3 regions of the Ciceribacter thiooxidans genome follow, and region 2 is predicted to be linked to each of the others. Evidence: riboswitches for the same ligand, from Rfam matches in the RefSeq annotation. Region 2 holds a riboswitch; each other region holds the start of a gene.
The links. A riboswitch is a leader RNA that binds a small molecule or an ion and turns the genes downstream of it on or off. The one in region 2 is predicted to bind thiamine pyrophosphate.

Region 1 (10,685 bases), 880 kb from region 2:
CCGAGCTCGCCGAAAATACGAAGAGCGATCCGGGTTTTCGAGTCCCTGCCGTCGACTGGGAACGAACGGGGCGTGACGTCGTCACGATGGAATGGATTGACGGCATCAAGATGTCGGACGTCGAGGCACTCAGGGCTGCGGGCTATGATCTCAACGCGCTGGCCGACACGCTGATCCAATCCTTCCTGCGCCATACGCTGCGCGACGGCTTCTTCCACGCCGACATGCACCCCGGTAACCTCTTCGTCGACGAAAGCGGCATGATCGTCGCCGTCGACCTGGGGATCGCCGGTCGGCTCGGCAAGAAAGAACGACGTTTTCTGGCGGAGATCCTTTACGGCTTCATCACCCGCGACTACCTGCGAGTCGCGGAGGTGCACTTTGAGGCCGGCTATGTTCCCTCCCACCACAACGTCGCGAGTTTCGCCCAAGCGATCCGTGCCATCGGAGAGCCGATCCACGGTCAGCCGGCCGAGACAATTTCGATGGGACGGCTGCTGACGCTGCTCTTCGAGGTGACCGAACTCTTCGACATGGCGACCCGTCCCGAACTTGTGATGCTGCAGAAGACGATGGTGGTGGTCGAGGGTGTGGCGCGTATGCTCAATCCGCAGTTCAACATGTGGAAGGCATCCGAGCCGGTCGTCTCCAGCTGGATTCGCGACAATCTCGGCCCGAAGAGGATCGTCACCGACCTGAAGGACGGATTGCACGCGGCCGTTCGGCTCGCCGAAGCGATCCCCGAGATCGCGGTGAAGACCGAGAAATTCCATGCCGAACTGATGACGATGAGCGAGAACGGCCTGCGCCTCGACCGGGAGACCACGGATGCGATCGGGCGCTCCGAGGCGCGCCATGGCCGGCTTGGCCGACTGGCGCTCTGGGTCATCGCCGCCTCACTCGTCTACATCGCCGTTCAGGTCAGCTGATCCGACGCCATGATCAGCGGCAGGCGGGTGCACGAAAATCGATTTCGATTTGCCGAGCCTTGCGCTAGGTTCGCGCAAACCAGCGACCGGACCATCAGATGAGCTTATCCGCTAAACGCATCCTGCTTGTCATTTCCGGCGGCATCGCCGCCTACAAGAGCCTCGACCTCATCCGGCGACTGCGCGAGCGGGGCGCGACGGTCCGGCCGATCATGACGCGCGCAGCGCAGGAATTCGTCACCCCGCTCGCGGTCGGCGCACTCTCCGCCAGCCACGTCTACACCGATCTCTTCTCCCGGGAAGACGAGCAGGATGTCGGCCATATCCGTCTTTCGCGGGAGTGCGACCTCATCGTCGTGGCCCCCGCCACCGCCGATCTGATGGCGAAGGTGGCAAACGGCCTTGCCGACGACCTTGCCTCTGCGGTGTTACTTGCGCGCTCGCGCCCCGTGCTGATGGCTCCGGCCATGAATCCCATGATGTGGGCGAATCCGGCGACACGCCGTAACGTTACGCTCCTGAAGGAGGATGGCGTAACTTTCGTCGGTCCTACGGAAGGCGAAATGGCGGAGGCCGGCGAACGGGGGCTCGGTCGCATGGCCGAGCCGCTCGATATCGTTGCGGCAGTGGAAGCCCTTCTGGACACCGGCCCGAAACCGCTTGCCGGCCGAACGGCCATCGTGACGTCGGGGCCGACGCATGAACCGATCGACCCGGTGCGTTACATCGCCAACCGCTCTTCGGGGCGACAAGGCCACGCGATTGCTGCCGCGCTCGCAAAGCTCGGAGCAGACGTCACCCTCGTTTCCGGACCCGTCGCCATCCCGGATCCCGCCGGCGTCGCGACTCTTCATGTGGAGCGGGCGGAGGAGATGCGGGATGCCGTCATCTCCCGTCTGCCGACCGATATCGCGGTCATGGTGGCCGCCGTTGCCGACTGGCGCGTGGCAGCATCCGCCGGTCAGAAGATCAAGAAGAGGCCGGGCGAAGCTCCTGCTCCGCTGCAGCTCACCGAGAACCCCGATATTCTCAAAACTGTAGGACACCACGAGAAGCGACCGGCGATCGTGGTCGGCTTCGCGGCGGAAACCCAGGACATCGAGCGGAACGGTCGCACTAAACTTAAAAAGAAGGGCGCCGACCTGATCGTGGCCAACGACGTCTCTCCGGAAACCGGAATCATGGGCGGCACGCGCAATCGGGTGAAACTGATCAGTACGACCGGCGTCGAGGAGTGGCCGGAGCTCGACAAGGATGCCGTTGCCGAGCGTCTGGCAAACTGGATCGCCGAGCGCCTGAACCAGGGAGCAGTCCGATGACCCTCTTCGAACGCGCAGACTTCGACGCCTTCGTCACCGGATTGGCTGGCGTGACCCTCGTGGACCAATGGGAGTCCCGCGTTGCCAAGGTCGGAGACAAGGTATTCGCGGTCCTCAATGACGATGGCGCCAAGATCGCGTTCAAGGTCAGCGAGGAGAGTTTCGAAATCCTGACCGCCCTCGATGGCGTCGGTCAGGCACCTTATTTCGCCAAGCGCAAATGGGTCGCCGTCGCGCCGGTCGCGCCGCTGTCGGACGATGAACTGCGCCACTACTTAAGGCGCTCCTACGATCTGATCGCTGCCGGTCTCACGAAGAAGCTCCGGACAGAACTCGGCATTCCGGTCTAAAGACGAGCGTGGTCAGCTCGCCATCGCCGGCTTCATCACAGCCGCGCCATCCACCGACGGCTGGAAGCGGGTGACCTCGATCCCCTTTCCGAAAGTGTCACTGCACTGCCGGCCGGAATCTCCATCCAGGCGTCGGTGTCGTCGTTGAGCGGCTCTGAAACGAGGCAGTACCCGCCCTCCCCCATCGGTGCGGCGAACAGGGTCGGCGCGTAGGCGTCGGTCGCATAGCGCACTGCGTAAAGCGTGTGCCCATCGGAAAAGGCCGCAGTAAACCGCACCTTTACGCTGCCGGTCAGATTGATGCTCAGTTGTTCGACAAAGCCTATTGCCTCGGCCATGGCGGCGAGAGGTCGCTCGCGCATGCCGAACTGCAGGGCGAGCAGGAACAGGAGTTCGGAGTCGGTCGTGCCGACGCGCGCATTGAAGTGTTCGTCGTCCAGCATCGATTCCATCGACCGACGCAAACGGTCGAAGTGGTCAATCTGGCCGTTGTGCATGAAGGACCAGGTGTCGCAGACGAAGGGATGGCAATTGTCCCGACGTGTGGAACCATGCGTCGCCGCACGAACATGCGCCAGAAAGAGCCGTGAACGGATCTGCCGTGCCATGCTCTTGAGATTGCAGTCCGACCAGGCCGGCAGAACATCGCGGAAGCGTCCGGGCTCCGGACGATCCCCATACCAGGCAATGCCGAAACCGTCTGCATTGGTCGCCGTCTTCGCGCGGGTCGCGCAGTGGGACTGCTCGATTAGGGAATGCGCAGGAGAGGTGACGAGCTCTTCAAGATAGATCGGTTGACCGCGATAGGCTGCCCAGCGACACATGCTGCAATAGACTCCGGATGCGTTCCGCCAATGGCGGCAAGGAATTAACTATTTTTGCCTGAATTGGATAACGAAAGCTAAATAGCCCATTCGCGGCCGAATTTTGACTGGCCGGCGCGATCACATTTTGCGCCGGAGGATTGCGTTCTGTGAACAGTGCGTTCCGGGGAACGGCCTTCGCCACCCGTCGTATTTCCCTATATTGGGGGCAACTGAAATTCCGCTCGGAAGGAGCAATCCAATGTCCATTCGACCTGTGAAACATGAAAGTCGCGCCACCCCTACAATGGAAGGGGCCGGCGTCAAACTGCATCGCGTCTTCGGCTTCGGCGATCCGTCGATGACCGATCCCTTCCTGATGATGGATGATTTCCGCAACGACAATCCGTCGGATTACATCCGCGGCTTTCCGTGGCACCCCCATCGCGGCATCGAGACCATCACCTACGTGCTTGCGGGCACCGTCGAGCACGGTGACAGCCTCGGCAATCAGGGCCTGCTCGGTGCCGGTGACGTACAGTGGATGACGGCGGGAAGCGGCATCATGCACCAGGAGATGCCGAAAGGTGATTTCGCTGGCAGGATGCACGGTTTCCAACTCTGGGCGAACCTGCCGTCGTCGCTGAAGATGACGGCACCGCGCTACCAGGACATCAAGAGCGCGGACATTCCCGTGATCGTCGACGATGATGGCACCGCAGTCCGCGTCATCACCGGAGACTTCTGGGGCAAGATGGGTCCGGTCGACGGTATTGCCGCCGAGCCCGTCTATCTCGACATCTCGGTTCCGCCGGGCAAGCGGAAGAGCTTCCCGGTCGATACCTATCGGTCCGCATTCGCCTACATCTTCGCCGGCTCCGGTACCTTCCGCGATGCCTCCAAGCCTTTCGGCGTAAAGGTAGAGAAAGAGTACCAGGGCCAGGAACTCAACATCCGGGATCTTTCCGGCAACCGCACGCTCGTTGTGTTCGATACCGGCGACGAGGTCACGGTACAGGCCGGCGAGGAGGGTATCCGGTTCCTGCTCGTCACCGGCAAGCCGATCCGGGAGCCGGTCGCCTGGCACGGACCGATCGTCATGAACACCCGCGAGGAACTGATGCAGGCGATGCGTGACCTGCAGAACGGCACCTTCATCAAGGCCGATCACTAGGTGCAGCAATGGACGGCGCCGGGCTCCACGTCCGGCGCCGTCGGATACCGCGTTCGACACTGCGGCGATCCGCCCTAGGTTCCATGGAAGAACCCGAAGGAGGCGCGCCGATGCATATAGACGGGCAATGTCATTGCGGCTACGTCCGCTACGAGGCTGACATCGACCCCACCCAGGTCTCGATCTGCCACTGCACCGACTGCCAATCGCTGACAGCCAGTGCCTACCGTGTCACGGTCGCCGCGACCCGCGACCGTTTCACCCTTCGCGGCAACGCGCCGAAAGCCTACACAAAGATCGGCGACAGTGGTGCGGTCAGTGTGCAATACTTCTGCCCGAAATGCGGCTCGCCGATCTATCGCGCCAGCGGCGATGCAAGCGATGCCCGGATCGGCATTCGCATCGGCACGATCCGCCAGCGCCGGAAGCTGATGCCGAGCCGACAGTTCTGGCTGCGTTCTGCGTTGCCGTTTGTCCATGACATCCGTGCCCTGCCCGGAAAGGACGGCGACTGAATGCAAGGGACAAACTCGCTGACAGGAGAAGACCGCAATGAAGGAGTTTCCGCTTGCCAAGGTCTACCAACTCATCGAGCCCGGCCCGGTCGTCCTCCTGACGACCTCGGAAAACGAACACCCGAACGTCATGGCCATGTCCTGGCACATGATGGTGGAATTTACTCCGCCGATGATCGCGTGCATTGTTAGCGGGGCGGACCACAGCTTTCACGCGCTCCAGCAAACCGGCGAATGCGTCATCGCCATCCCGACGGTCGAGCTTGCCGAGAAGGTGGTCGCAGTCGGGAATTGCTCCGGCCGGGATACCGACAAGTTCGCGACGATCGGCCTGACGCCGCTGCCCGCCGAGGAAGTGCGTGCGCCTCTCATCGGCGATTGCTTCGCGAATCTCGAATGCCGCGTGGTCGATCAGGGTTTCGTGCCACGCTACAATCTCTTCGTGCTGGAGGTGGTGAAGGCCTGGTATGATCCCGCCCAAGCGGCACCGCGAACCATTCATCATCGCGGCTACGGCACATTCGCCATCGACGGCGAGGAGATCACGCTCGACTCGCAGATGCCCTGACAGTCTGGCCTGTTACGCTGCGCCTTCGCTTTTCCAGAGCGCATGAAAGTGGTGCACAGGCCCATGCCCGGAACCCACGCTCAAGGCATCCGCGGCATCGATCGCTCCCGCGACATAGGTCTTGGCCACCACGACGGCTTTCTCCGGCGATGCTCCCTTGGCAAGCCCGGCAGCGATCGCGCTCGACAGCGTGCAGCCGGTGCCATGCGTGTTGCGGGTCGCAACGCGCGGTGCCTCGAACCAGGTGAGGCCCGCCGCAGAGGCGAGCACATCCGGGCTGTCGTTTCCGGGAAGATGCCCGCCCTTGACCAACGCCATGTTCGCGCCAAGCCCCACGAGTCGCAGCGCCTGACCGGCCATCTCGTCGCGATCGCGGGCCTCGGGCTCACCGAGAAGAGCTGCCGCCTCCGGCAGGTTCGGCGTGACGACTGTGGCGAGCGACAGGAGCCGTGTTTTCAGGACCATCACCGCGTCATCCGTCAGTAGTGGCGCGCCACCCTTGGCGATCATCACTGGATCGAGAACGACAGGCACATCGGCATGACGCGCGAGCACGTCGGCGACGGCTCCTGCAATCGCCGCATTGGCGATCATGCCGATTTTCACGGCGCCCGCCCTTATGTCGGCGAAGACGGCCCGGATCTGCTCGGCAACGAAATCCGGCGGCACGACGTGTATGCCGGTCACGCCTCGCGTGTTCTGTGCCGTGAGGGCGGTTGCCACCGCCATACCGTACACGCCCAGTGCCGAAAACGTCTTGAGATCGGCCTGGATGCCGGCACCGCCTGAGGGATCGGAACCGGCAATGGAAAGGGCGTTGGCGATCACCGGTGCCCGCGGTGTATTGTCTGCGTTCTGAAGATCACTCATCATCAGCCTTTCCCTACGGAAAGGTCGCGGGACTGGGTACCAGCGGCCCTCAACCCGAAACGACTCCCTCCGCCAGCATGATCTGGTTCAGGTTCAAAGGGTTCTTCTCAGCCCGACCTTCCGGTGGACGCCCCCGTCTCACCATCCTGTCGCACAGATCGCCGCGGCTGTCACGCAGGCTGTCGCAGGACGGTTGCCGGTGGAAGACGAAGCTGGCACTCTGCATGATGCTGACAGAGTCCACCTAGGCAGCACATCGGAGCCGTCGTGCGCATGAGTAAGGGCCGATTCCACATTACGAACACTGCGCTCTTCGGCGTGACCGCAGTGACTGCCGACACGCGACACAGCTTTCCGCGCCACACCCACGACGCCTTCGGGGTCGGGATCATTCGCCGGGGTGCACAGAAGTCCCTGAGTGGGCGTGGTGTGGTGGAGGCGGGTCCGGGCGACATCATCACCGTCAATCCCGGAGAAGTGCACGACGGTACGCCGATCGGTGATCACGGTCGTTTCTGGCAGATGCTCTACCTCCTGCCCGAGACGATAGCGGCCGCGGCGCTGGAGATCACCGAGGGCGGCAGGGGGACGTTCGAGTTCGAACATCCGGTCATCCAAGACGTCCGTCTCGCGGGGCGCTTTCGACAGTTCTTCGCCGCCGTGACGGCAGACGACGGGGCGCTCCTTGAGAGCGAGGCAGGACTTCTGGCGCTCATCGCCTCCGTGTTGCAGCCGAGCGCGACGGCGGCCGCGACGAGAAGTGCCGGTATCCGGCGCGCTGCGAAACGGCTCGATGACGACCCTGCACGTCCGACCACCCTCACCGATCTTGCGCAGGAAGCCGGCCTCAGCAAGTTTCAGCTGCTGCGGGCATTCGTACGGCAGACCGGTTTCACGCCGCACGCCTACCAGATCCAGAGGCGGATCGACTTGGCTCGGCGCATGATCGACGCGGGCTCTCCACTTGCGGAGGCGGCAGCGACAAGCGGCTTCGCCGATCAGAGTCACATGACTCGCGCCTTCGTCCAGCGATACGGGGTCACGCCCGGCGCCTATGCCGCGGCCGTCCACTGAGAGCCAGCTGCAATTCCGTTCAAGACCCGCCGCCGCTTTCCGGTGTCTGCTTCGCTCTCCAGCCCAAAAGAGGAGAGCCGCTATGACCCCAGAATACCTCCTGACGTCGCTGATTATCATCCTTCTGCCCGGCACCGGTGTCATCTACACGATCGCCTATGCTCTCGGCGCCGGCTGGCGGGCAAGCGTGATCGCCGCCTTCGGCTGCACGCTCGGCATCATCCCCCATGTTGCGGCGAGCGTAACCGGCCTTGCGGCACTCCTTCACGCGAGCGCCCTCGCGTTCCAGGCCGTCAAGTATCTCGGCGTCGCCTATCTGCTCTTCATGGCATGGGGCATATGGCGGGACGAGGGTGTGCTTCAGGTCACCTCGACCCGTGCAGCCTCCGGCGCAGGCAAGATCATTACCGACGGCCTGCTCCTCAACATCCTCAATCCGAAGCTGTCACTTTTCTTTCTCGCCTTCCTGCCACAGTTCGTCCCCGCGAACGCACCGAACGCATCCCTGCACATGCTGGTGCTGGCCAGCGTCTTCATGGGACTGACCTTCGTGGTCTTCATGGGCTACGGAGTCTTCGCCGCGGCCACGCGGCGCCACGTCATCAGTCGGCCTCGGCTGCAGCTGTGGCTGCGCCGATCGTTTTCCGGTGCTTTCGCGGTCCTCGGGTTACGTCTGGCGCTCGCCGACCGATAGGAAACTCACGCCGCCTTGGCGACGTGATATTCCTTGATGGCGACCATCTTGATGGCAGGATATCGCTCAGCCTCGTAGCGAAGCGAAAAAGCGTCCTGCGCCATGAACACCGGATCGCCGTCGAGGTCGCGGCACATATTGCCCCGCTGCTGGGTCATGAACTTTTCGAGTTCGCCCGGCTGATCGGCCGAAATCCAGCGGCAAACGGAGAAACGCGGCATGTCGAAGGAAACCGGCAGGCCGTATTCCGCCGAAAGTCGCTCCTTGAGGACGTCGAGCTGCAGCGCGCCGACGACGCCGACGATCGCCGGCGAGCCGTCTTCCGGCTGGAAGAGCTGCACAACACCCTCTTCCGCCATCTGCTGGAGAGCCTCCTTCAGCTTCTTCGCCTTCATCGCGTCCTCGAGCCGTACGCGGCGGAGGATTTCCGGCGAGAAGTTCGGCACGCCCTGGAAGACCAGAGATTCCCCTTCGGTCAGCGTGTCGCCGATCCGTAGCGTGCCGTGGTTCGGAATGCCGACGACATCGCCTGCATAGGCGGTGTCGGCGAGCTGCCGCTGGGAGGCGAAGAAGAACTGGGGCGCGGTGAGACCCATCTGCTTGCCGGTGCGCGACAGCCGCGCCTTCATCCCGCGCTCAAGCTTGCCCGAGCAGATGCGGGCAAAGGCGATGCGGTCGCGATGGTTCGGATCCATGTTGGCCTGAATCTTGAAGACGAAGGCCGTCATCCGATCTTCGGCGGCGTGTACCGTACGGATGTCAGCCACCTGGTCGCGCGGCGGCGGTGCGAACGCGCCGAGCGCGTTGATGAGATCGCGCACACCGAAATTGCGCAGCGCCGAGCCGAAGAAGACCGGCGTCAGGTGGCCTTCGAGAAAGGCCTTGCGGTCGAACGGCCGGCAGGCCTCCTGGGCAAGCGCGAGCTCTTCGATGAAGGTCTGACGTTCGTTTTCCGGCAGGTGCTCGGCAATGCTCTGCGGACCGTTGACCTTCAAGGGCTCGACCTGGGTGTCGGAACCGCGGAAGGTATTGTCCGCCAGATTGTAGGAGCCGCAGAAGGTCTTCGAGCGGCCGACCGGCCAGGTGACCGGTGCGGTGTCGAGAGCGAGCTTCTCCTCCACCTCATCGAGGATTTCGAAGGGATCGCGGCTTTCACGGTCCATCTTGTTGACGAACGTGATGATCGGAATGTCGCGCATGCGGCAGACTTCGAAGAGCTTCAGCGTTCGCGGCTCGATACCCTTGGCGGCATCGATCACCATCACCGCGGCGTCCACTGCCGTCAGCGTGCGATACGTGTCGTCGGCGAAGTCTTCGTGACCGGGTGTATCGAGGATGTTGAAGACCTTGCCGTCGTATTCAAAGGTCATCACCGAGGTGACGACCGAGATGCCGCGCTCGCGCTCGATCTTCATCCAGTCGGAACGCGTCTGGATGCGGTCCTTCTTCGCCTTCACCTCGCCAGCGAGCTGGATCGCCCCGCCGAACAGCAGCAGCTTTTCGGTGAGCGTTGTCTTACCCGCGTCCGGGTGCGCAATAATCGCGAAGGTGCGGCGGCGGGATACCGCCTCTGCAAGTGTTTCAGCCATGAATGTGAATCCTGTGAATTGCCGCGTATCTAGCGATTAAAGGCCGGCATTGCAATTGACCTCGGGAGATCGCGCGCAAAGTAATGGAGGCATGAACATCCACAACGACATTCGGCCGATCCTCAAGCTTCTCCGCCTAGTCCACGGAGAGGGCATTCCACTGCCCTGCTACGAGACGGCGGGGGCCGCCGGCATGGACTTGCGCGCGGCCGTGACCGAGGGCGCGCCTATGACGCTCGTGCCCGGCCAGCGGGCGCTGGTGCCGACCGGCTTCATCATGGAAATCCCCGAAGGCTTCGAGGCGCAGATACGTCCACGGTCGGGGCTTGCCTTCAAGCACGGCGTCACTTGCCTCAACACGCCGGGTACCATCGATAGCGACTATCGCGGTGAGGTGAAGGTGCTTCTCGTCAATCTCGGCGACGAGGCTTTCGAGATCGCCCGTGGCATGCGAATCGCCCAGATGGTGATTGCACCGGTCACTCAGGCGCTCGTCACCGAAGTCGCGGAGACCTCCACGACCACGCGCGGTGCAGGCGGTTTCGGCTCGACCGGCGTCTAGACGACCGGCGGCAGACGGCGCTTGACGGTCGTGGACTTGATCATGGCCGTGTTCGTCTGGGCACGTTCCGCGATCCGGTCAAGTATACGATCGAGATCGGTCATGCTGCGCAGGGCCATGCGGCAGATGAAGCAGTCGTCACCCGTCACCTTGTCGGCTTCGGTGATTTCCGGCGTCTCCTGGATCAGCTTTTCGACCACGTGCAGCATGCCCGGCAGCGGCCGGACACGGACAATCG
Region 2 (10,685 bases):
GTCGACGGCGTGATCATAGCGCTCGTCGAAGCCGGCTTCGAGGCAATCGAGATCCCGCTCAATTCTCCCGATCCGTTCGCCTCCATCAAGAAGGCACGGAAGCTCGCGCCCGCCTCCTGCATGATCGGCGCCGGGACCATGCTGGCACCGGAGGATGTCGACCGTCTGGCCGATGTCGGCGGCAATCTCGTCGTCACCCCGAACACCGATCCCGCCGTCATCCGTCGCGGCGTCGAGCGCGGCATGGTGACCATGCCCGGCGCCTTCACGGCGACCGAAGCGCTCGCCGCGATCAAGGCGGGTGCCGCGGCGATCAAGTTCTTTCCCGCGAACGTTCTCGGTCCGCAGGGCATCGGCGCGATCAGGGCCGTCCTGCCGCCGGAAATACCGCTCGGTGCCGTCGGCGGCGTGACCGAGGGCGATTTCGCCGCCTATATGCGGGTCGGCGTCCGCTGCTTCGGCCTCGGCTCGAACCTCTACAAGCCGGGCGATGCGGCCGATGTCGTGAAGACGCGGGCAACCGCGCTCGTCCGTGCCTATGACGAGGCGAAGGCGGCACAGCACTGAACAGCGCCAACAGGAGCGCCGATACTCAAGCGCTTGGTTGCGGGCGGCTGAGGACAAAAGCTGCGCAGGCAAGCAGAATGACGCCGATCATAAGCTTCAGCCAGACCATGGGCGGCCCGACGAAGAGCACGATGCCGTAGCTGACGGTCATCAGACTGACCGATGCGATCTTCGCCGGCCGAGAAATCGCACCCTGCCGCCGCCAGTCGAGAAGCGGCTTGCCATAGCGGGGATGATCGAGCAGCCATTGCTCGAAGCGCGGTGAGGAACGGGCAAAAAGCGCCGCAGCCAGGATCATGAAGGGCGTGGTGGGCAGCACCGGTAGGAAAATCCCGACGATGCCGACCGCGACCATGATCCAGCCGGCGCCCAGGAGAATGATGCGCATAGCTCTCTCTCGGCGTGTTGCCTCCACTATGTAGGCAATGCGCTTGCCGGGTCAAATACTCACGAACCGCGCCGGCCGGTTGTCGGTGAAAGCAGCTGCCGATCGGCGCTAGCCTTTCTCGGTCTTGTCCTGCTTCGACGCGGCACCAAGTTCCTTCATCGGCGGCATGTCGCGCTCGGCGTTCAGCACATCCGGCATCAGGAACTCCGTGGGCCGCTCGCTGCCGGAATGGTAGACTGCCGCCTTGCCGCCGTAACGCAGGATGCCGAGACGCGCCAGCGTCCTGAGCAACCCATCGAACCAGCCTGCAGATTGAGCTTCTTCGGGTTTCGCCATTATCGCACCTCCAGAAAGGAGAATGTGCGGGCCATGCCGCACAATGACAAGTTGCGCCTGCAGCTGAAACGGCGCAAGCGAAAACGCGCCAGCGGACACTCGGGAGGCTGCGGCAAAACGCCGACAAGGGCGACGACCGTGCTCGGCGTGGAACGGCCTGCCGTGATCTGCGTTCCATGAGACACGCAACCGATACCTGTGGCAGGAGAACTATCCGGAGCGTATGATGGGCGTCGTAGATGGCGCCGTCGTGAACCAACCAGTATTGCGGGAGACAGCCTATGGCACGTGAGCCAGTAGAAGCCGCCGATTTGCCTGAACTTTCCATCTCTCCGGAAGAAGTCTGCTTCATCGTCGTAAAGGCGCGGGAATTCGACGCCAAGGACGAGCAGACGATCCCGGATCCGGCCTCCAACGCGTCGGACGATCACATGTACTCGGTGCTCGAGGATAATCCCGACGATCCGGTCGTCGAGGAGATCACCGCGCTGATCGGCGACATGAACGTCGACGAGCAAGTCGATCTGGTGGCGCTTGCCTGGCTCGGACGCGGCGACGGCACCATTGCCGAATGGGCGGATATCCGTGCTGAAGCTGCACGGGCGCACAACAACAAGACCGCCGAATACTTGCTCGGCCTGCCGCTTCTCGCCGACTACCTCGAAGAGGCGCTGTCGCAGTTCGACATGTCCTGCGCCGATTTCGAGCTCGGCCGCCTCTGAGCGGACTGACATCACCTGAACAACGAAAGAGCGGGCGCTGACAGCGCCCGCCCGATTTCGGTCCTGTTCAGTCCGGGGTCACGGCCGAGGCATATGGCCCCTTCTCGCCGTCATGCTCGGCAAACCGCACCTTGGTGCCTTCACCCAGTGTGCCCCAGCTCTCCGAGGTCAAGCTCTCGCGCCGGAAGAAGTATTCCCGGCCATCTGCGCCGAGGATGAAACCGAAGCCCTCGTCCGGGATGACGCGGGCGACAGTTCCCCGCATCGCGACCGGATGCTCCTTCACCCGATAGGAGGTCATCTTGCGGGCGACGTCCTCGAGCTGGCGCTGCGCCGCGTCAAAGCTGTCGCGGATCGCGACGAGAACGTCTTCGTGGGCGTGGTTCTCCTCCGACTCGCGACCGACGACGATCTCGCGGCCCGGAACCTTGATGTTGACCCGGACGTGATAAATCTTGCCCTTCTGGCTGTGCCTGTGCGGAGCCTCGATCACGACGCTGCAGTATGTGATGTGATCGTGAAAGCGCCCGAGGCGCTCGATCCTTTCATGCACGGCAGCTTCGACCGCTTCCGAATGGTCCATGCCTCGGAACGTGACGCGGGGTGTGACTTCCATAACTGTTCTCCAGACGCTGTCGCCGGGTACGATGGCGGCAGAGCCGCGACAGGCTGAGGTCACCCCGGCAGATGACCGGCCCCGATGGACGAACCCGTCATTCCGGGCCGCGTCCAGCCTCCCATTCATCCTGTTCTTCTTCGGCAAGAAGCACATCCAGGATTCTTGCTGCCGCGCTCTCGGGCGACAGATGTCGTTCGGGCGTCGTCTCGTCATCGCCCATCGACCATGCCATGGCCTGTTCGAGCGCTGCGATATCGCCGCCGCAGACGAGTATTTCGGTGATTTTCCAATCGGGGAGGTGGCCGCAAATGCGGCGAATGTCGTTACCGGTGAGCTGTGATTGTGACACCATGTCGGCATTCCTTTCTCGACCGCGTTGACTAGAATGGAAGCGCCGTTTGCGCATCGATGTGTTGATCAAGGTCAAGTCGACCAAGATCCCTGCTTGAGGACATTCTAAAATTAGCGCTTTGCGGGGCGGCAGTCCACATGGGAACCTGGACGGACGCGCCTCAGTGCTGCCAAAGGATCTCGCCGGCCTCTAGAGGCACGGAGAGGTCCGGATGGAAGGGCACGATCCGCGCCGTGAAGTCCGACACCGGTCGCTCGGCCGGAGCATGCGCCGAATAGAGGTTCCAGCCGCCCGAGGTCGCGGTCGGCGGCGCACGATCCATCACCGCCTTGAAGGCGGACTGCGTTCCTGCAGCATCGGCATAGAGTTCGACGCGAACACTCTCGGCGGCAAGATCATCGAGGTAGACCTCGGCGGAAAAGACATGCTCGCTCTCCGAAGACGTCGAACGGACTTCGCCGAAATGCACATGCGGCCAGCACCGGCGGAACTCGGTCTTCCACCGGCAGAGCGCATGCGCGAGGTCGCCGCGGTCCGCCGAGCGCGCGGCAAAGGCCCGTGCGCCGGGCAGATAAAAATCTTCCGCGTACTGCCGTACCGTCCGGTTGGCGGAAAACTGCGGAGTCAGCCGCGCCATACTTTCGCGGATACGATCAACCCAGCGCAGCGGGATGCCGGATGCGTCGCGTTCGTAGAATTCCGGAACAATGTCACGCTCGAGGTGCTCGTAGAGCTCCTCCGCCTCCCGCCGGTCGAGATCGGCAAAATCGTGATGCTCGACACCATCACCGATCGCCCAGCCGACCTCCGAAGTGAAGGCTTCCGCCCACCAGCCGTCGATTTCGGAGAGATTAAGGCCACCGTTGACGAGGATCTTCATCCCGCTCGTTCCGCTCGCCTCCCAAGGACGGCGGGGCGTGTTGATCCAGACGTCCACGCCCTGCACCAGCACCTGAGCCAGCTGCATGTCGTAGTCGCGCAGGAAGACGACCCTCGAGCGAACCTCCGCGCGTCTGGCGAAATCGGTCCATCGTTTGACGAGCGCCTGTCCGGCTGTATCCCGCGGATGCGCCTTTCCGGCAACGACGAGCTGTACCGGCCGGCGCGTATCGGTGAGGAGGCGCCGCAAGCGGTCCTCGTCATAGAGCAGCAGGTCGGGACGCTTGTAGGTCGCGAACCGTCGGGCGAAGCCGAGCGTCAGGGCGTCGGGATCGAAGATTGCGCGCGACTCCTCGATCTCGCTCGAGGGGGTACCATCCTCTGCTAGTTGACGGCAGCAACAGTCTCGCACCCTTTCGACGAGTTGTCCCCGGCCTGTGGCCCGCAGCTGCCAAATCCGCGCCGCAGGTACATCGCGTATCGCTGCCTCGTGCCCGGCGAGATCGCCGCGCCACCTGTCCTTGCCGGTCACCTCCGTCCAGAATGCGTCGGCCGCCGCCGAATCCCATGTCGGCACATGAATGCCGTTGGTCACGTGGCCGACCGGAACCTCACCTGCCGGCCAGCGGGGAAAGAGCGGCTGCAAAAGCGCCTTGCTCACCTCTTCATGGAGGGCGCTGACGGCATTGACGGCGCCGCTCGCCCGGACCGCGAGATAGGCCATGTTGAACGGCTCGGTGGTATCCCTCGGATTGCTTCGCCCGAGCGCCAGAAAGTCGTCGAGAGAGAGCCCGAGTTCCTTTTCGGCGTAGCGGCGGAAGAAGCGAGCGATCATCTCAGAAGGAAATCGGTCAACCCCTTCGGCAACCGCCGTATGTGTCGTGAAGAGGTTGCCGGCGCGTGTGGCAAGCAGCGCCTCCGCGAACGGAACCCCATGGTCCTGCATGAAGAAGCGCGCCCGTTCGAGAGCAGCGAAGGCGGCGTGCCCATCGTTCATGTGACATATCTCGGGATCGAGCCCGATTGCCCTCAGGAGCCGCCACCCGCCGATGCCGAGCAGCATCTCCTGTTTCAGACGCGTCTCGGGGCCTTCTCCGTAGAGCTCGCCGGTGACGCAGCGATAGGCGGGCGGATTGGCCGGATCGTTGAGGTCGAGAAGGAAAAGCCGCGTGCGCCCGACCTGCACTTCCCAGGTTCTGGCCCAGAGCCTGTAGCCGGGCAATTCCAGCTCCAGCCGCAGCCACTCGCCGCTCGGCTCGCGCAGCAGTCGCAGCGGCAGCTGCTCCGGTTCGTTGACGGGATAGAGCGCCTCCTGCCGTCCGTCCGGCGTGATCGACTGGCGGAAATAACCCCGCGCATAGAGAAGCCCAACCCCGACCACCGGCACGCCGAGGTCGCTCGCCGCCTTCAGCTGGTCGCCCGCGACATTCCCGAGCCCGCCGGAATAGATCGGCAGCGCCTCGTCGAGCATGAACTCGGCGCTGAAATAGGCGACCGTCCGCAATTCGTCGCCCGGATGGGCTTCCTGAAACCATCCGGGTGCCAGCCGCAACCGGCGCGATTCGGCAAGCTGTGCGGCCAGGTTTTCAGAGAACTCACGATCGGAGAGAAGCGCCCGAATTCTGTCGCGAGAGACGCTCCGCAGGATCGTCCACGGATTGCGCGACAGCGCCCACATTTCACCGTCGAGCGCCTGCCAGATGGCGTCCGTCGCATGATTCCACGACCACCGGATGTCGAGGGCGAGCTCCTGCAGCGCATCGAAGCCTTGATCGAATTCCGTCTGCGTCAGCACTCTTCCCTCCGCTTCAAGCGAGGTCGGTCGATTTCCGCGTCGTCGCGGCCGATCCGGTACCGGATTGTAGCAGCATTCGCGGATTCGGCTATCCCGTTGAAATCGAAGGCTCCCCATATGACATCCGATCGGCCTCCCTGCTTGCGGATTGACAATGCGCGGTATACTGCCTTAGCATTCGCCCATTCACCAGGGGGGTCCCGCCAAGGGGCTGAGATACTGCTGGGCGATCCCCGACAAGGGCAAGCAGCGCAGTGACCCGTTGAACCTGATCCAGTTCATACTGGCGTAGGGACGGTGCGAGCGCTGAGACGATTGCGGAATCCGTAAGAGGACCGCAAGGGGCGTATTTCTCATCATTCCGGCGTGGAACTGGGTCTCCAAATAGCAACTTGGAGCCTCAACCATGAACATTGCCGCAACCAGACCGACACTGCAGGTGACGACCGGTCCCCTGCCCGCATCTCGCAAGATCCACATCGACGGAGACCGTCACGGCGACGTTCGCGTGCCGATGCGTGAGGTCGCCCTGCATCCGACTTCAGGCGAGCCGCCGGTTGTCCTGTACGACTCCTCCGGTCCCTACACCGACCCCTCCGCGGCGATCGACATCAAGGCCGGCCTGCCGCGGCTGCGCGAACGCTGGATCGCCGCCCGCGGTGATGTCGAGACCTATGTCGGCCGGCACGTGCTGCCGGAAGACAACGGCTTTGCCTCCGGCGAACGGCTGGTGCCGGAATTTCCGGTCCGTAACACGCCCTCGCGTGCGAGCAACGGCAAGGCGGTGACGCAGCTCGCCTACGCGCGCGCCGGCATCGTCACGCCGGAGATGGAGTTCGTCGCCATCCGCGAAAATCTCGGCCGCAAGGCGGCGAAGGAGGCGCTCATCCGCGACGGCGAGAGCTTCGGCGCGCACATCCCCAATCACGTGACGCCGGAATTCGTCCGCCAGGAGATCGCCGCCGGCCGGGCGATCATTCCCGCCAACATCAACCACCCGGAAAGCGAGCCGATGATCATCGGCCGAAACTTCCTGGTGAAGATCAATGCCAACATCGGCAATTCCGCCGTCACCTCTTCAATGGAGGAAGAGGTCGAGAAGATGGTCTGGGCGATCCGCTGGGGCGCCGACACCGTCATGGACCTCTCGACCGGACGCAACATCCACAACATCCGCGAATGGATCGTCCGCAATTCGCCGGTGCCGATCGGCACCGTGCCGCTCTACCAGGCGCTTGAAAAGGTCGGCGGCATCGCCGAAGACCTGACCTGGGAGCTCTACCGCGACACGCTGATCGAGCAGGCGGAACAGGGCGTCGATTATTTCACCATCCATGCCGGCGTCCGGCTCCACTACATCCCGCTCACCGTCAACCGCGTCACCGGCATCGTCTCACGCGGCGGATCGATCATGGCGAAGTGGTGCCTGCATCACCATAAGGAGAGCTTCCTCTACGAGCACTTCGAGGAAATCTGCGACATCTGCCGCGCCTATGACGTCTCCTTCTCGCTCGGCGACGGCCTTCGGCCCGGCTCGATTGCGGATGCCAACGACGCCGCACAGTTTGCCGAACTGGAGACGCTGGGCGAGCTGACGCAGATCGCCTGGGCAAAGGATTGCCAGGTAATGATCGAAGGCCCCGGCCATGTTCCCATGCACAAGATCAAGGAGAACATGGACAAGCAGCTGAAAACCTGCGGCGAGGCGCCGTTCTACACGCTCGGGCCGCTGACCACCGACATCGCGCCTGGCTACGACCACATCACCTCCGGCATCGGTGCGGCGATGATCGGCTGGTTCGGCACTGCCATGCTCTGCTACGTGACGCCGAAGGAGCATCTGGGTCTGCCCGACCGCAACGACGTGAAGGTGGGCGTCATCACCTACAAGATCGCCGCCCACGCCGCCGACCTCGCCAAGGGCCATCCCGCCGCGCAGGTCCGCGACGATGCGCTGTCCCGCGCCCGCTTCGAGTTCCGCTGGGAGGACCAGTTCAACCTCTCCCTCGATCCAGATACCGCGCGCTCGATGCACGACGAGACGCTGCCGAAGGAGGCGCACAAGGTCGCCCATTTCTGCTCCATGTGCGGTCCGAAATTCTGCTCCATGCGCATCTCCCATGATCTGAGGGCAGAGGCGCAGAAGGAGGGGCTGGAAGCCATGGCGGCGAAATACCGTCAGGGCGGCGATCTCTATATGCCGGTCGCGAATACGGCAGAAAGCCAGCCGGGAGAGTGAGATGACGGTTCTGATCAAGGGGGCCGGCGTCGCCGGCCTCACCGCAGCCTTCGAACTTTCCCGCCGCGGCATCTCCGTCGAGGTGATGGATGCCGCCGAGACAGTGGGTACGGGCGCCTCCACCTATGCCGGCGGCATGCTCGCCCCCTACTGCGAACGCGAGGCGGCCGAGGAAGCGGTGCTGACCCTCGGCCTTTCCTCCGCCGACTGGTGGACCGAGGCCGTCCCCGGCGAAGTGTCCCGCAAGGGGACGCTGGTCATCGCCGCCGGCCGCGACAGTGTCGAACTCGACCGCTTCGCCTCCCGCACGCGGGGATACGAATGGGTCGGCAGCAATGCGATCGGCGAACTCGAACCGGATCTCGCCGGGCGCTTTGATCGCGCGCTCTTCTTCCCCGAAGAAGCCCATCTCGACCCGCGCAAGGCGATGACCGGGCTCTACGAGGCGCTGGTCGAAAAGGGCGTGCGCTTCCACCTCGGCAGCACCGAAGCGCCGACGGAAACGGCCTACTCTGCGGTCGTCGAATGCACCGGCGCGGCGGCGATCGGCTCGACGCCGGGATTGCGTGGCGTACGCGGCGAGATGCTCTTCCTCGAAACCGCGGAAATCACTCTCTCGCGGCCGGTCCGCCTGCTCCATCCGCGTCACCCGCTCTACATCGTACCGCGCGAGGATCATCGCTTCATGGTCGGGGCGACGATGATCGAGACGGATGACGACGGCCCGATCACGGCACGTTCGGTGATGGAGTTCCTCAACGCTGCCTATGCCGTGCATCCCGCCTTCGGCGAGGCGCGCCTCGTCGAGACCGGTGTCGGCGTCCGCCCGGCCTTCGCCGACAATCTGCCGCGGGTCCTCGATCAGGAGGACGGTTTTTCGATCGCCGGCATGCACCGCCACGGTTTCCTGCTCGCTCCCGCGATGGCGCAGCAGCTGGCGGACAGGATCTGCGCCGGCGGACATGATCCGCTCTACGCACAGGGAGCACTGCAATGACCTATATCGTGAACGGCGAAACCATCGAAAGCGCCGCCGCGACGCTTGCCGACCTCCTCACCGTCCTCGAATACGAGGGCGAATGGCTGGCGACCGCCGTCAACGGCGAGCTCGTCCACCGCGAGGATCGCCCCGCCTGCCCGCTTTCCGACGGCGACCGGATCGAGGTCCTCTCGCCGATGCAGGGAGGCTGACATGCTGGAACTCTACGGAACGCAAGTCACCTCCCGCCTCCTCCTCGGCACCGCGCGCTATCCTTCTCCGGCGACCCTCGCGGAAGCCGCGCGCCGCTCCGGCACTGAGATCGTCACGGTTTCGCTCAGGCGCGAAACGGCCGGCGGCAGGACGGGCGGCGCCTTCTTCGAACTCATTCGCGATCTCGGCGTCCGGGTGCTACCCAACACCGCCGGCTGCCACAGCGTCTCGGAAGCCGTTCTGACGGCGAAGATGGCGCGTGATCTCTTCGGCACCAACTGGATCAAGCTCGAACTGATCGGCCACCACGATACCCTGCAGCCAGACCTCTTCCAGCTGGTCGAGGCGGCCCGTATCCTCTCCGCGGACGGCTTCGAGATCTTCCCGTATACAACCGACGATCTGGTGGCAGGTGAACGGCTGCTTGCCGCCGGCTGCAAGGTCCTGATGCCGTGGTGCGCACCGATCGGCACCGTCGCCGGTCCGCAGAACGTCTCCGGGCTCCGTGCGATGCGGGCGGAATTTCCCGATATCCCGCTCATCGTCGATGCCGGAATCGGCCGTCCGTCCCATGCCGCAGCGGTGATGGAACTCGGTTTCGACGCCGTCCTCCTCAACACCGCGGTCGCCGGCGCCGGCGACCCCCCGACGATGGCCGAGGCCTTCGCGGAAGCGATTATCGCCGGCCGCAAGGCCCATCGCGCCGGGCTTCTTCCACCGCGCGACATGGCCGTTCCTTCTACACCTGTCATCGGCAAGGGAGTTTTCGCATGAAGCTCGATCCGTTCTACCTGATCGTCGACAGCGCCGCGTGGATCGAACGCCTCGTGCCGCTCGGGGTCAAGCTCGTGCAGCTGCGCATCAAGGACATGCCGGAGGCAGCGCTCCGCGAAGAAATCCGCCGTGCCCGCACCCTCTGCGCGGGGGCGGGTTGCCAGCTGATCGTCAACGACTACTGGCGGATCGCCATCGATGAAGGATGCGATTTCGTGCACCTCGGACAGGAAGACCTCGCCGACGCCGACGTGAAGGCGATCCGCGCTGCCGGCATAAAGCTCGGCATCAGCACCCATGACGAGGCAGAACTCGACACGGCGCTTGCGGTGCAACCGGACTATGTGGCGCTCGGGCCCGTCTATCCGACGATCCTGAAGCAGATGAAGTGGGCGCCGCAAGGCCTCGACCGTCTTTCGGCCTGGCGGCAAGAGATCGGGCCGCTACCGCTGGTGGCAATCGGCGGCCTCACGGTCGAGCGGCTCGAAGGTGTTTTCGCCCACGGGGCCGACAGCGCCGCCGTCGTCACGGACATCACCCGCAACCCGGACCCCGAGGCCCGGACGCGGGCGTGGATTGCCGCGACCGAGCGCTGGCGCGGGAGAGACTGACGCCAGGGCCGAACTACAGTCCGAACGGATAGGTCTCCGGCACGCCTTCGTGCTCCGAATGAACCGTCAGCGGATGCACGGCCCGCGTCTCGTCGAACCAGACATAGGCGTCGAACTGGCTCGATAGGGAGGCTTCGACGTAGTGGCTGCGGCGCTCGGTTTCCGGCCGGTAGATCACCCCGATCAGCCTTTCGAGCATCGGCGTCCCGAG
Region 3 (10,685 bases), 480 kb from region 2:
CGGGGACGCAATGCTTCTTGCCCGCCCCTTTGACCTGACTGGAGCATGAACCGTTGGCGCCGCCGATCCTCAAACTCGACAATATCTTCCTCTCTTTCGGCGGCACGCCGCTGCTTGCCGGGGCGAACCTGCAGGTAGAGCCGGGCGACCGTATCTGCCTTGTCGGTCGCAACGGCTCCGGAAAATCGACGTTGATGAAAATTGCTGCCGGCTTCGTGGAGCCACAGTCCGGTGAGATCTTCCGGCATCCGGGGGCGACGGTCCGGTATCTCGAGCAGGCGCCCGATTTCGATGGATACAAAACTGTCCAGGCCTACGCCGAAGCCGGACTCGGTCCTGGAGACGACCCCTACCGCGTCGCGTATCTTCTGGAGCACCTCGGCCTGACGGGGGAGGAGGACCCGGGACGCCTTTCGGGCGGGGAAGCCCGTAGGGCGGCACTGGCGCGCGTTCTGGCACCTGAACCGGATATTCTGCTACTGGATGAGCCGACCAATCACCTCGATTTGCCGACCATCGAGTGGCTCGAAGGTGAGCTTCAGAAGAGCCGCAGCGCGCTCGTCTTGATCTCTCACGACCGCCGCTTTCTCGAGAAGGTTTCGACTGCGACCGTCTGGCTCGACCGCGGCATCTCGCGCCGTCTCAACCGCGGCTTTGGCTACTTCGAGGAATGGCGCGACAAGGTCCTCGAGGAAGAAGAAATCGAACAGCACAAACTCGGCAAAGCGATCGAGCGAGAAGAGCACTGGCTCCGCTACGGTGTTACGGCGCGACGTAAGCGCAACATGCGTCGACTCGGCCAGCTGCAGGCCATGCGTGCAGATTATCGTGGACACAGAGGACCGCAAGGGACCGTGCAGGCAAACCTCGCGGACGCGCGCGAATCCGGAAAGCTGGTCATAGAGGCAGAACGGATCAGCAAGACATATGGCGGGCGCACCATCGTGGCCCCGTTTTCGCTCCGCGTTCACCGCGGCGACTGCATTGGTCTTGTCGGACCGAACGGTGCCGGCAAGACGACGCTCCTCAAGATGCTGACGGGACAGCTGAAACCTGACAGCGGCGCGGTGAAGCTCGGAACCAACCTGGAAATTGCGGTGCTCGACCAGAAGCGCGAGGATCTCAATCCCGATGACACGCTGGCGCACTATCTGACTGATGGTAGGGGCGAAAATCTCCTCGTCAACGGTGAGCAGCGACACGTTACCGGTTACATGAAGGATTTTCTGTTTCAGCCGGAGCAGGCCCGTACTCCGATCCGCAATCTCTCGGGCGGCGAGCGGGCAAGATTGATGTTGGCGCGCATCATGGCAAAGCCATCAAACCTGCTGATCCTCGATGAGCCGACGAACGACCTCGACATCGAGACCCTTGATCTGTTGCAGGAGATTGTCGCTGGCTATCCCGGTACGGTCATTCTCGTCAGCCATGATCGCGATTTCCTGGACCGTACCGTCACCTCGACGATTGCGCCGGCCGATCCAGAGCAGCCAGACGGTCGCTGGATCGAGTATGCCGGCGGCTATTCCGATATGCTGGCACAAAGAAAAGGCGTCGAGGACGAACATCGCCGTGCGGCAAGGACAGACAAGGGGAAAGTACAGGAAGGCGCGGAGAAGGCACTCGACGGGCCTGCTTCCAAGACGAAGGCCAAGCTCTCCTACAAGCAGAAGTTCGCGCTGGAGACCCTGCCGAAGGAGATCGCAAAGGCCGAAGGGGAGATTGCCGTTCGCGAAGCGAAAATGGCGGATCCCGGCCTGTTCTCGCGTGATGCGGCAACGTTCAACCGACTTGCTATCGAGGTCGAAAAACTGCGAAGCGACCTCGCGCGAATGGAGGAAGAATGGCTTGAACTGGAGATGCTGCGCGAAGAACTCGAGAGCTGACGATTAGAGAGCGGGAGGTGTCTGTGGGATCGCTTCCAGATGCAGCAATCTCGGAGACGTGGTGTCATAGAAAGCGCCGGATCTGCCGATATAGATGAGTGTAGCCTCCTGTAATTCGCTCATTATCGACGACAGCCGCTCGACGGTTTCGGGCTCCAGGCCTTCGAGGACATCGTTGAAGACGATCCATTTCGGGCGGCGCAGCAGCAGATTGGCGAATGTAAGCAGCATCTGCTCGTCCTTCTCGAGCCGGCGGTCCCATCGGGCGTGCTCATCGAGGGACTTCGTAAGTTCGTGAAGGCCAACGCGTGTCAGCGCCGCAGCGATCTCCTCATCGGAGAACTCTGCGGCCGCCGCTGGGAACAGCAAAGCATCCTGAAGTGGTCCTTCGGGCAGGTAGTCCAGTTGCGGAACGAAGAGAATTTCCTGTTCCGGAAGTTCGATCGATCCGCTTCCCCACGGCCAAAGCCCGGCGAGAGCATCGAAGAGCAGCTTCCGGTTGACGCCGTGGTCGCCGTTGATCATGACCTTTTCGCCAGGATTGATGACGGGATCCGGTTCACGCAGGCGAAAGGCGTGCTCGCAGCTGTTGCCGTTCGGCTTTGCGCAAATCGTTATGCCCCGAAAAGCGAGCTGTCCCGCTGTTCCGTGTTTCAGCAGAATCTCGCTTCCCTCGGGATGGAAATCATCCATTTCAATGAGCGCCGCCCTGAAACTCATTACACGTAGGAGGGTCGCCTTCCAGTCTGCGATGGAGTCGAAATTGTTGACGTACCAGCGCAGCGCCGAGTGGACCTGGTTGAACGCGGCTGCCGACATCATCAATTCGCCGAAGCTCATAGATCCCGCAAAATAGGCCGGAGATGCGATCAATGTCGGGACGACGAGCGCGAGCCAGCCGAAGCCGGCGGTAACCCAAGTAAGATTGGTGAGCGCCATCGCGAGTTGGCGAATCATTGCTATAACGCCGTCAATCCTGAAATGGATGCGCTGGCGCTGGCCCTCTTCGCCGCGCGCAAGTGTAATGGCTTCGAGATTCTCGTTCGTGCGCATCAGCGAGAAGCGCAGATCGGCTTCGCGGGCGTATCGTTCGGCATTGATGCGCGTGAGCCGAAAGCCGACGAGATTGCTGGCCAGTGAGGCAATGCTGGCATAGAAGACCGCCCCCCAAACCATGTATCCGGGAATCGAGAAACTCGTATCGCCGACATGAAAGACAAAGCCGCTCGACAGCTGCCAAAGCACGCCGATGAAGCTGACGAGCAAGATCGTTGCCTGGACGAGGCCGATCGTCAGCGAAGTGGTCATTTCGGAGAGCTTGCGGGCATCTTCATGTAGTCGCTGGTCAGGGTTGACGCCAAGGGGGCTCGAAAGCGAAAGCCGATACGCTCGCCGGTCGGTCAGCCACCGGTCGACAATATCGCGCGACAGGCCTTCTCGCATGTAGAGCGCTGCCATCTGATTGAGCCAGGTCTGCACGACATTGAGCAACAGAAGGAACCCGGCGATGAATGCAAAGTTTTTCAGCTGGACGATGAATTCCGGCAGGTCGCGGCGTTCCAGCGAATTGTAGAAAGGTGCATTCCAGCGGTTGAGAAGGATCTGGCCGTAGGCCGTGAGGAGAATGATCGTCAGCAAGGCCGCCGCAACGAGAAGTATGCGATTGCGCACCGGCGACTCCCAGAAGGACTCTGCCGCAATCGTGATTTGCCTCTTGAAGCCGATCTCGTAGGCCGTCTCGGCTCCGGATCGTCCTAGTGGCTCTGCATTGGTCATGGGTCAGGTTCTTCCGCGCAACAGATGGCCGGATATTACGGGCCAAGCACTTGCCGATCGGTTGATAAGCTGACTGCTGTGGCATGAAAAAGGCGGGAAGGACAAGCTTCGTCATAATACGCCATTGAAAGCCGTGACAATCCGGCCGGGCAGTTGTCCGGAGCTTGCGTGATACGAGGTGCCGCGCTATTTCTTCCCTGCTCTAACGGGGTGCCAAAAGGCTCTTAAATGACCTGGTGGCTGAGAGGTGAACACCAACCCGCGGAACCTGATCCGGCTCGAACCGGCGGAGGGATTAGACGCGTAACAGACGCCCTTTTCCCGGAAACAAACACGAAGGAGGGGCGCCTATGCGAACCATGATATCCGTTCTTTCCGGCTGCACGCATCTCGGCGTGGCGGCAATTGCAGTGCTGTCGTCTGTTCCCGCTTTGGCGGCCGACAAGACTTTGACGATCTACACTTACGAAAGCTTCATTTCCGAATGGGGCCCGGGTCCAAAGGTCAAGGAAGCATTCGAGAAGACCTGCGAATGCCAGGTGGATTTCGTCGGCGTCGCCGATGGGGTTGCTTTGCTGACGCGCCTGAAACTCGAGGGCGATGCGAGCAAGGCCGATCTCGTCCTCGGGCTCGACACCAATCTCGTTGCCGAGGCGAAACAGACCGGCTTTTTCGACGTGCACGGTGTCGACACCTCGGCGGTCAAGGTTCCCGGCGGCTTCTCCGACGACACCTTCATTCCATATGATTACGGTCATTTCGCAGTCGTTTACGATACGCAGGCACTGAAGACGCCCCCGAAGAGCATGAAGGAACTCGTGGAGGGCGATCCTTCGCAGAAGATCGTGATCGAGGATCCCAGAACGTCAACGCCCGGACTCGGATTGCTGCTCTGGGTCAAGTCGATCTACGGCGATGAAGCGCCGGCCGCCTGGCAGAAGCTGAAAGGCCGTATCTTGACCGTGACGCCCGGCTGGTCGGAAGCCTACGGCTTGTTCACGAAGGGTGAGGTGCCGATGGTACTCTCTTACACGACGTCACCGGCTTATCATATGGTCGCCGAAGAAACCGAGCGTTACCAGGCTGCCGCCTTCTCCGAAGGCCATTACATCCAGATCGAAGTCGCCGGCTTGCTCAAGAATGCGCCCGAGAAGGACCTCGCGCGCAAGTTCCTCAAGTTCATGCTGAGCCCCGGGTTCCAGAATACCATTCCGACCAACAACTGGATGATGCCTGCCGCACCGACGTCGGAGCCGCTACCGGAGGCCTTCGGAAAGCTGGTCAGCCCCTCCAAGACGTTCCTGATGTCTCCGGAGGAGGTCGCAGCCAACCGGAAGGCGTGGATCGACGAGTGGCTCGCAGCAATGACGCTCAAGTAACGACATGCTGGGAAGACGGCAGCGTTTGACGGGTTTCCTTGGCGGAGCGTTCAGTCTTGTCGCCATCGGGATATTCGTCGGTGTCGCAATCCTGGCGTTGCTCCACTACGGCGGGGAAGGTGGCTTAACGGTACTCTTCTCCGACCCGCTGCTCCTGTCCGTGCTGCGTTTCACGCTGTTGCAGGCGGCACTTTCGACTGCACTTTCGGTGATTCTTGCGATCCCGGTCGCTAGATCACTCGCCCGTCAGACACGTTTCCTAGGACGCATGTGGGTGATCCGACTGATGGCGGTGCCGATGGGACTTCCTGTTCTGATCGGCGCTCTCGGCCTGATCGGCATCTGGGGGCGGCAGGGATTGATCAACGATGGGCTGCTCCTCCTTGGCAAGGCGGAGCCAGTTAGCATTTATGGTCTCGGCGGCATCTTGCTCGCGCACGTTTTCTTCAATCTGCCGCTTGCCGCGCGCTTGATGCTTGCTGGACTCGAGCGTTTACCCTCCGAATATTGGCTGATGAGTGCGACGCTTGGCATGAAGTCAGGCGCGATTTTCCGTTTCATCGAATGGCCCGCGCTTCGCTCGCTCATTCCCGGCATCGCCGGTCTCGTATTCATGCTTTGTGCCACCAGCTTCACGCTTGTCCTCATTCTCGGGGGAGGTCCTGCCGCGACAACGCTCGAGGTGGCGATCTACCAAGCCCTTCGGTTTGATTTCGATCCGGAGCGGGCTGTGTCGCTAGCCTTCTTGCAGATCGCCGTTACGGCCTTGATATTGGTGGCCATGGCCCTATTTCCTGCGCCGGCGGAGCACGGGAAGACGCTCGGTCGTCCGCCACGACGATTCGACGGTTTGGGCCTCAAAGCGCGTCTTTCGGACGGTACCGCGCTCGTCGCCGCCGTGTTGTTTCTTACTCTCCCTCTCGGGGCAGTCGTCGTTGCCGGCCTCAGGGCTGATCTCCTCAAGCTTCTCACCGAAGAGGCATTTCTGCGAGCTGCGGCGACAAGCCTTGCAATCGCTCTCGGGTCGGCATTATCGGCACTCTTGCTTGCGCTGGCGACCATCCACGCGCAAACGGTGATCAGTCTCTTGCGGCGGCCCTCGCTAACCATGAAAGGCATCTCGCTACTTCTGTCGGGCGTGTCTTCTCTCGTGTTGTTGGTCCCGACGATCGTGCTCGCGACGGGGTGGTTCATGGCACTGAGATCAATGGGAGACATCGCGAGTTTCGCACCGGCGGTCGTCGTCGGTATCAATGCGCTAATGGCCCTGCCGTTCGTCATGCGGGTCTTGGCGCCTGCACTGGCAACCCATCGCGCCGCGACGGGACGTCTGGTTTTCAGTCTGGGTATCGCCGGGTTTTCAAAACTGCGACTGATCGACTGGCCGCTTCTCAAAAAGCCATTGCTGACCGCTCTTTCCTTCGCCATGGCGCTTTCGCTCGGAGATCTGGGAGCCGTGGCTCTTTTCGGATCTGAGAAAATCACGACATTGCCGTGGCTGATTTACAATCGTATGGGACAGTACCGGACCAACGACGCCGACGGACTTGCCCTGATTCTCGGCCTGATCTGTCTGCTTCTAACCCTCGCCGGCACCACCGGCGCCCAGTCCCGGAAGGATGATGTCGAGAATGCCGGACCAGTGTAATGCCGTTGTCCTCGACAATGTCCGGCTCCGGCTCGGAGCCCGGGATTTCCTGTTCGACTGCCGAATTCCCAAGGGGACGATCACCGCGGTCGCCGGACCCTCCGGCTCAGGAAAATCGACGCTCCTGAACCTGATCGCCGGTTTCGAGACGCCGGATCATGGCCGGTTGTCGATCGAAGGAGAAGATGTACGCGGCGTCCTGCCGTCTGACCGGCCGGTTTCGCTTATCTTTCAGGACAATAATCTCTTTGCCCACCTTGATCTGTTCACGAATGTGGGGCTCGGAATCAACCCGGGTCTTCATCTCGGAGCGAAGGAACGGGAGATGGTATCGACGGCGCTGGAGCGGGTCGGCCTGAAAGGTTTCGAGCGTCGGCGCCCCTCGACGCTTTCGGGCGGGGAGCGTCAGCGTGTCGCTTTCGCAAGGGCGCTTGTGCGGCGCAAACCAGTACTGCTTCTGGACGAGCCCTTCGCGGCGCTGGATCCTGGGTCGCGATCGGCCATGGCGGACCTTCTTCAAGCTCTGCATCGTGAAACGCGCAACACGGTGGTCATCATCACTCACGATGCGGACGAGGTGGCGCGCCTTGCGGAGCACGTGCTTTTTGTCGATCGGGGAAGAATTTCCTTCTCCGGTCCGGTGGAGGTATTTCTCCAGCGCCGCGATATCGAAGCCGTGAGGGCCTTTCTCGGCGGCTGAGGCGGAGTGTTGCATCTCGGTGCCGTCGCCATAATTTGGACGCGCCCCGGTGGCATTCGCAGCTCGGATGATGCATTTTCCGCGTATATGCCTCGGTATTGTCTTACCGGAGAAGGCTCCTTTTCCTATATGCTGGTTGTGGTTGCCGGTTGAATGATGTTGTTTCGGACATATCGAAGACACGAAGAATACGCAGCCGGTAATGTTAATCGAGGGTGGCAGTCATTGGTGCCGGTCGCTCGTATTGAAGGAAGGTAGCCCGGGCAGAATGCCAGCTCCGACGGACAGACACATGTGGGCGCCTGGTCCTTTTGCGCGTACGCGGGGATTGCGGGGGTCGCTAAATCTGCTCGCAGCCGTTTCGTTGGCTGCGCTGCTATCGTCATGCCAGTCGTTGTTCGAACAGGCTTACGTTGCGGATGTCTCTCCTTCGAACACCCCGCAGATCGTCGAAGAGGTTCAGAAGGGTGATCCACGGGCCCAGATGGGCGCGCGCGAACACCCACGAATCGTCGCAAGCTATGGCGGCGAGTATCACGATGAGAAAACGGAGAAACTGGTCGCGCGGATTGCGGGCGCGCTGACTGCTGTTTCGGAGAACCCGAACCAGTCCTACCGAATCACGATCCTGAACTCTCCGGCAATCAACGCCTTTGCCCTGCCTGGCGGCTATCTGTATGTCACCCGCGGTCTCCTTGCCCTTGCCAACGACGCATCGGAGGTCGCAGCCGTGTTGTCGCACGAAATGGCTCACGTCACGGCCAACCATGGAATCGAGCGGCAACGTCGCGAAGAGGCGGAGGTGATCGCCAGCCGCGTGGTAGCCGAGGTTCTTTCGAGTGATCTTGCGGGCAAGCAGGCGCTGGCGCGCGGCAAGCTCCGCCTGGCGGCATTCTCGCGTCAGCAGGAGTTGCAGGCGGACGTGATCGGGGTGCGAACGTTGGGCGAAGCCGGCTACGATCCCTACGCTGCAGCGCGGTTCCTCGATTCGATGGCGGCCTACAGTCATTTCACCTCGGTCGATCCCTATTCGGACCAGAGCCTCGACTTCCTGTCGAGCCACCCGAATGCTCCGCAGCGCGTGGAACTGGCCCGCCGCCATGCGCGTGCCTTCGGTCCCGAGGGAACACACGGCGAAACGGGACGTGACTATTACCTACAGGGAATCGACGGCCTGCTTTATGGCGACAGCCCGCAGGAGGGTTACGTCCGTGGGCAGACTTTCCTGCATGCCGGACTTGGTATCCGCTTCGACGTCCCGAATGGATTCCAGATCGACAATAAGGTCGAAGCAGTGCTGGCAACGGGACCGGGGGACGTCGCGATTCGCTTCGATGGGATTGCCGACAGCGACCGCCGCAGCCTTTCCAACTACATTTCGAGCGGGTGGGTGACGGGGCTGCTTCCCGAGACTATTCGTGCAACGACTGTAAACGGTCTTGAGGCAGCCACTGCCAAGGCCTCCGCGGAACGATGGGATTTCGACGTCACCGTCATCCGGATCGGTCCGCAGATCTTTCGTTTCCTGACGGCGGTGCCGAAAGGCAGCCCGGCCCTGGAGCCCACCGCGGAGAAACTCCGCTCGAGCTTCCGACGGATTACCCGACAGGAAGCCGCGTCCCTGAAACCGCTGCGCGTTCGCGTCATTACCGTGGGGCAAGGCGATACGATCGGCTCACTTGCGGCGCGAATGATGGGTACGGAACGGAAGCTCGAACTGTTCAAGCTGATCAACGCGCTCAACACCGGCTCGACGCTCGCGCCGGGAAGTCGGGTTAAGATCATCTCGGAGTGACGTCCGGAGCCGCTGCTATCAGGTGGCAAGTTCGCGAAGCTCGCCGGCGGTGGGGCCGCAACTGCTCAGGGCCGTCTTCAGCTTTTCCATCGCGCGGGTTTCGATCTGGCGCACCCTTTCCTTGGAGATGCCGAGTTCGGCGCCGAGCTCTTCGAGTGTTGCACCATCTTCGGAGAGGCGACGTGCACGAATGATGCGGGTTTCACGATCGTTCAGTCGCTCCATGGCGCATTTGAGCCATTTCGACCAGCGTTCGCCGTCGATCTTGCCCCGCACTTGTTCGTCGGGCGGAATTTCCTCGCTCTCCAGCATTTCGAGCTGTTCGACGCCCTGTCCGTTCTTGCCCATGATCGGTGTCTGCAGGGAAGCATCGCTCCCGGCCAGACGGGCGTCCATCGATTGAACGTCAGCTAGGCTAACGCCGAGCGTGGCGGCGATCTGCTGATGAATGGCCTGATCGCTCAGATGGCTGTCGGTCTGCGCCAGTTTCGCACGCAGCCTGCGAAGATTGAAGAACAGAGCTTTCTGGGATGAACTCGTTCCGCCTCGGACAATCGACCAGTTGCGGAGAATGTAATCTTGCATTGAAGCGCGGATCCACCATCCTGCATAGGTAGAGAAGCGGACCTCCCTCGCCGGATCGAAGCGCGCAGCTGCTTCGAGAAGGCCTATATAGCCTTCCTGGATCAAATCGTTCAGCGGAAGACCGAAGCCGCGGAATTTCGTTGCCATGGCGATGACAAGGCGCATATGCGCATAGGCAATCCGATTGCGGGCGTCCCGGTCCTGACCGTTTTTCCATCTTTTGGCGAGATCGACCTCCTCCTCGCGCTCCAGATATGGCTGAGCCATGGCAAAACGGATAATGTGTCTGTCAACCGACATGGCGTTCATTTGCGTCTCCAAAACTTGGATGGCCGTGCTGGGCACGAGCACTGACGGCCTTTGATGAACGGGTAAGCGGAGCCCGGGTTCCACGGATCGGGCAAACTTTCTCGACCTTGGATCCGGCGAGAATCAGTTGGTGCGGAACATTACGCGACTATTTTACGGATCCGTCACCAGATCGGTGCATCGCGTTAAGCAGAAATGGCCCTTCTCACGCACTTGTGAAGGTACGGAAGGGTGGCATCCTCAGCGTGATCGCCGCATCCGAAGATTCGGCCAGATATTGTGCGGAAGAGCAAGTCGTGGCACCGGCAGCCCGTTCGGGCCGGGCTTGAAGACGATACCGTACCGCGAAAAGGCGATCGCGATCAACAGCGAGAACCAGGCGCCGAACGCCAATCCGGCGGTTACATCACTGGGATAGTGCGCTCCTACCATGACTCGCGTCATGCCCAGCCAGATGGCGAGCATGGCAAGAACGGCCCGATGACGCGGTAGGAGCAGCGCAAGAGCCATGAACAGTGCGCCGATTGTCGTTGCATGACCTGAAGGGAAACTTTCGAAGCGAGCGCTTCCGGCAAAGGGGGAAAAGCCGAATACACCCCATTCCTCG

Region 1: another riboswitch for thiamine pyrophosphate. It lies ahead of thiD (bifunctional hydroxymethylpyrimidine kinase/phosphomethylpyrimidine kinase); the one in region 2 lies ahead of thiC (phosphomethylpyrimidine synthase ThiC).
Region 3: another riboswitch for thiamine pyrophosphate. It lies ahead of thiB (thiamine ABC transporter substrate binding subunit); the one in region 2 lies ahead of thiC (phosphomethylpyrimidine synthase ThiC).

What each region holds. Positions count from the first base shown of each region.
Region 1 covers NZ_CP059896.1:3,187,459-3,198,143, forward strand. The annotation lists gene ubiB (2-polyprenylphenol 6-hydroxylase) at 1-929, shown strand, start outside; gene coaBC (bifunctional phosphopantothenoylcysteine decarboxylase/phosphopantothenate--cysteine ligase CoaBC) at 1,028-2,248, shown strand; gene H4I97_RS15690 (MmcQ/YjbR family DNA-binding protein) at 2,245-2,598, shown strand; partial or broken gene H4I97_RS15695 (class II glutamine amidotransferase) at 2,611-3,422, opposite strand; gene H4I97_RS15700 (pirin family protein) at 3,664-4,575, shown strand; gene H4I97_RS15705 (GFA family protein) at 4,686-5,090, shown strand; gene H4I97_RS15710 (flavin reductase family protein) at 5,128-5,658, shown strand; gene thiD (bifunctional hydroxymethylpyrimidine kinase/phosphomethylpyrimidine kinase) at 5,671-6,486, opposite strand; TPP riboswitch at 6,576-6,673, opposite strand; gene H4I97_RS15720 (AraC family transcriptional regulator) at 6,802-7,602, shown strand; gene H4I97_RS15725 (LysE family translocator) at 7,685-8,296, shown strand; gene H4I97_RS15730 (peptide chain release factor 3) at 8,302-9,885, opposite strand; gene dut (dUTP diphosphatase) at 9,977-10,447, shown strand; gene H4I97_RS15740 (Lrp/AsnC family transcriptional regulator) at 10,444-10,685, opposite strand, start outside.
Region 2 covers NZ_CP059896.1:408,891-419,575, reverse strand. The annotation lists gene H4I97_RS01900 (2-dehydro-3-deoxy-6-phosphogalactonate aldolase) at 1-567, shown strand, start outside; gene H4I97_RS01895 (YbaN family protein) at 593-955, opposite strand; gene H4I97_RS01890 (hypothetical protein) at 1,064-1,291, opposite strand; gene H4I97_RS01885 (DUF3775 domain-containing protein) at 1,573-2,013, shown strand; gene H4I97_RS01880 (HPF/RaiA family ribosome-associated protein) at 2,081-2,629, opposite strand; gene H4I97_RS01875 (hypothetical protein) at 2,727-2,984, opposite strand; gene glgP (alpha-glucan family phosphorylase) at 3,145-5,658, opposite strand; TPP riboswitch at 5,840-5,971, shown strand; gene thiC (phosphomethylpyrimidine synthase ThiC) at 6,065-7,897, shown strand; gene thiO (glycine oxidase ThiO) at 7,899-8,894, shown strand; gene thiS (sulfur carrier protein ThiS) at 8,891-9,088, shown strand; gene H4I97_RS01850 (thiazole synthase) at 9,090-9,863, shown strand; gene H4I97_RS01845 (thiamine phosphate synthase) at 9,860-10,474, shown strand; partial or broken gene H4I97_RS01840 (erythromycin esterase family protein) at 10,488-10,685, opposite strand, start outside.
Region 3 covers NZ_CP059896.1:3,589,390-3,600,074, forward strand. The annotation lists gene H4I97_RS17750 (thiamine diphosphokinase) at 1-49, shown strand, start outside; gene H4I97_RS17755 (ABC-F family ATP-binding cassette domain-containing protein) at 54-1,886, shown strand; gene H4I97_RS17760 (ABC transporter ATP-binding protein/permease) at 1,890-3,662, opposite strand; TPP riboswitch at 3,859-3,974, shown strand; gene thiB (thiamine ABC transporter substrate binding subunit) at 4,022-5,041, shown strand; gene thiP (thiamine/thiamine pyrophosphate ABC transporter permease ThiP) at 5,046-6,689, shown strand; gene H4I97_RS17775 (thiamine ABC transporter ATP-binding protein) at 6,673-7,389, shown strand; gene H4I97_RS17780 (M48 family metalloprotease) at 7,682-9,184, shown strand; gene H4I97_RS17785 (RNA polymerase factor sigma-32) at 9,203-10,078, opposite strand; gene H4I97_RS17790 (phosphatase PAP2 family protein) at 10,319-10,685, opposite strand, start outside.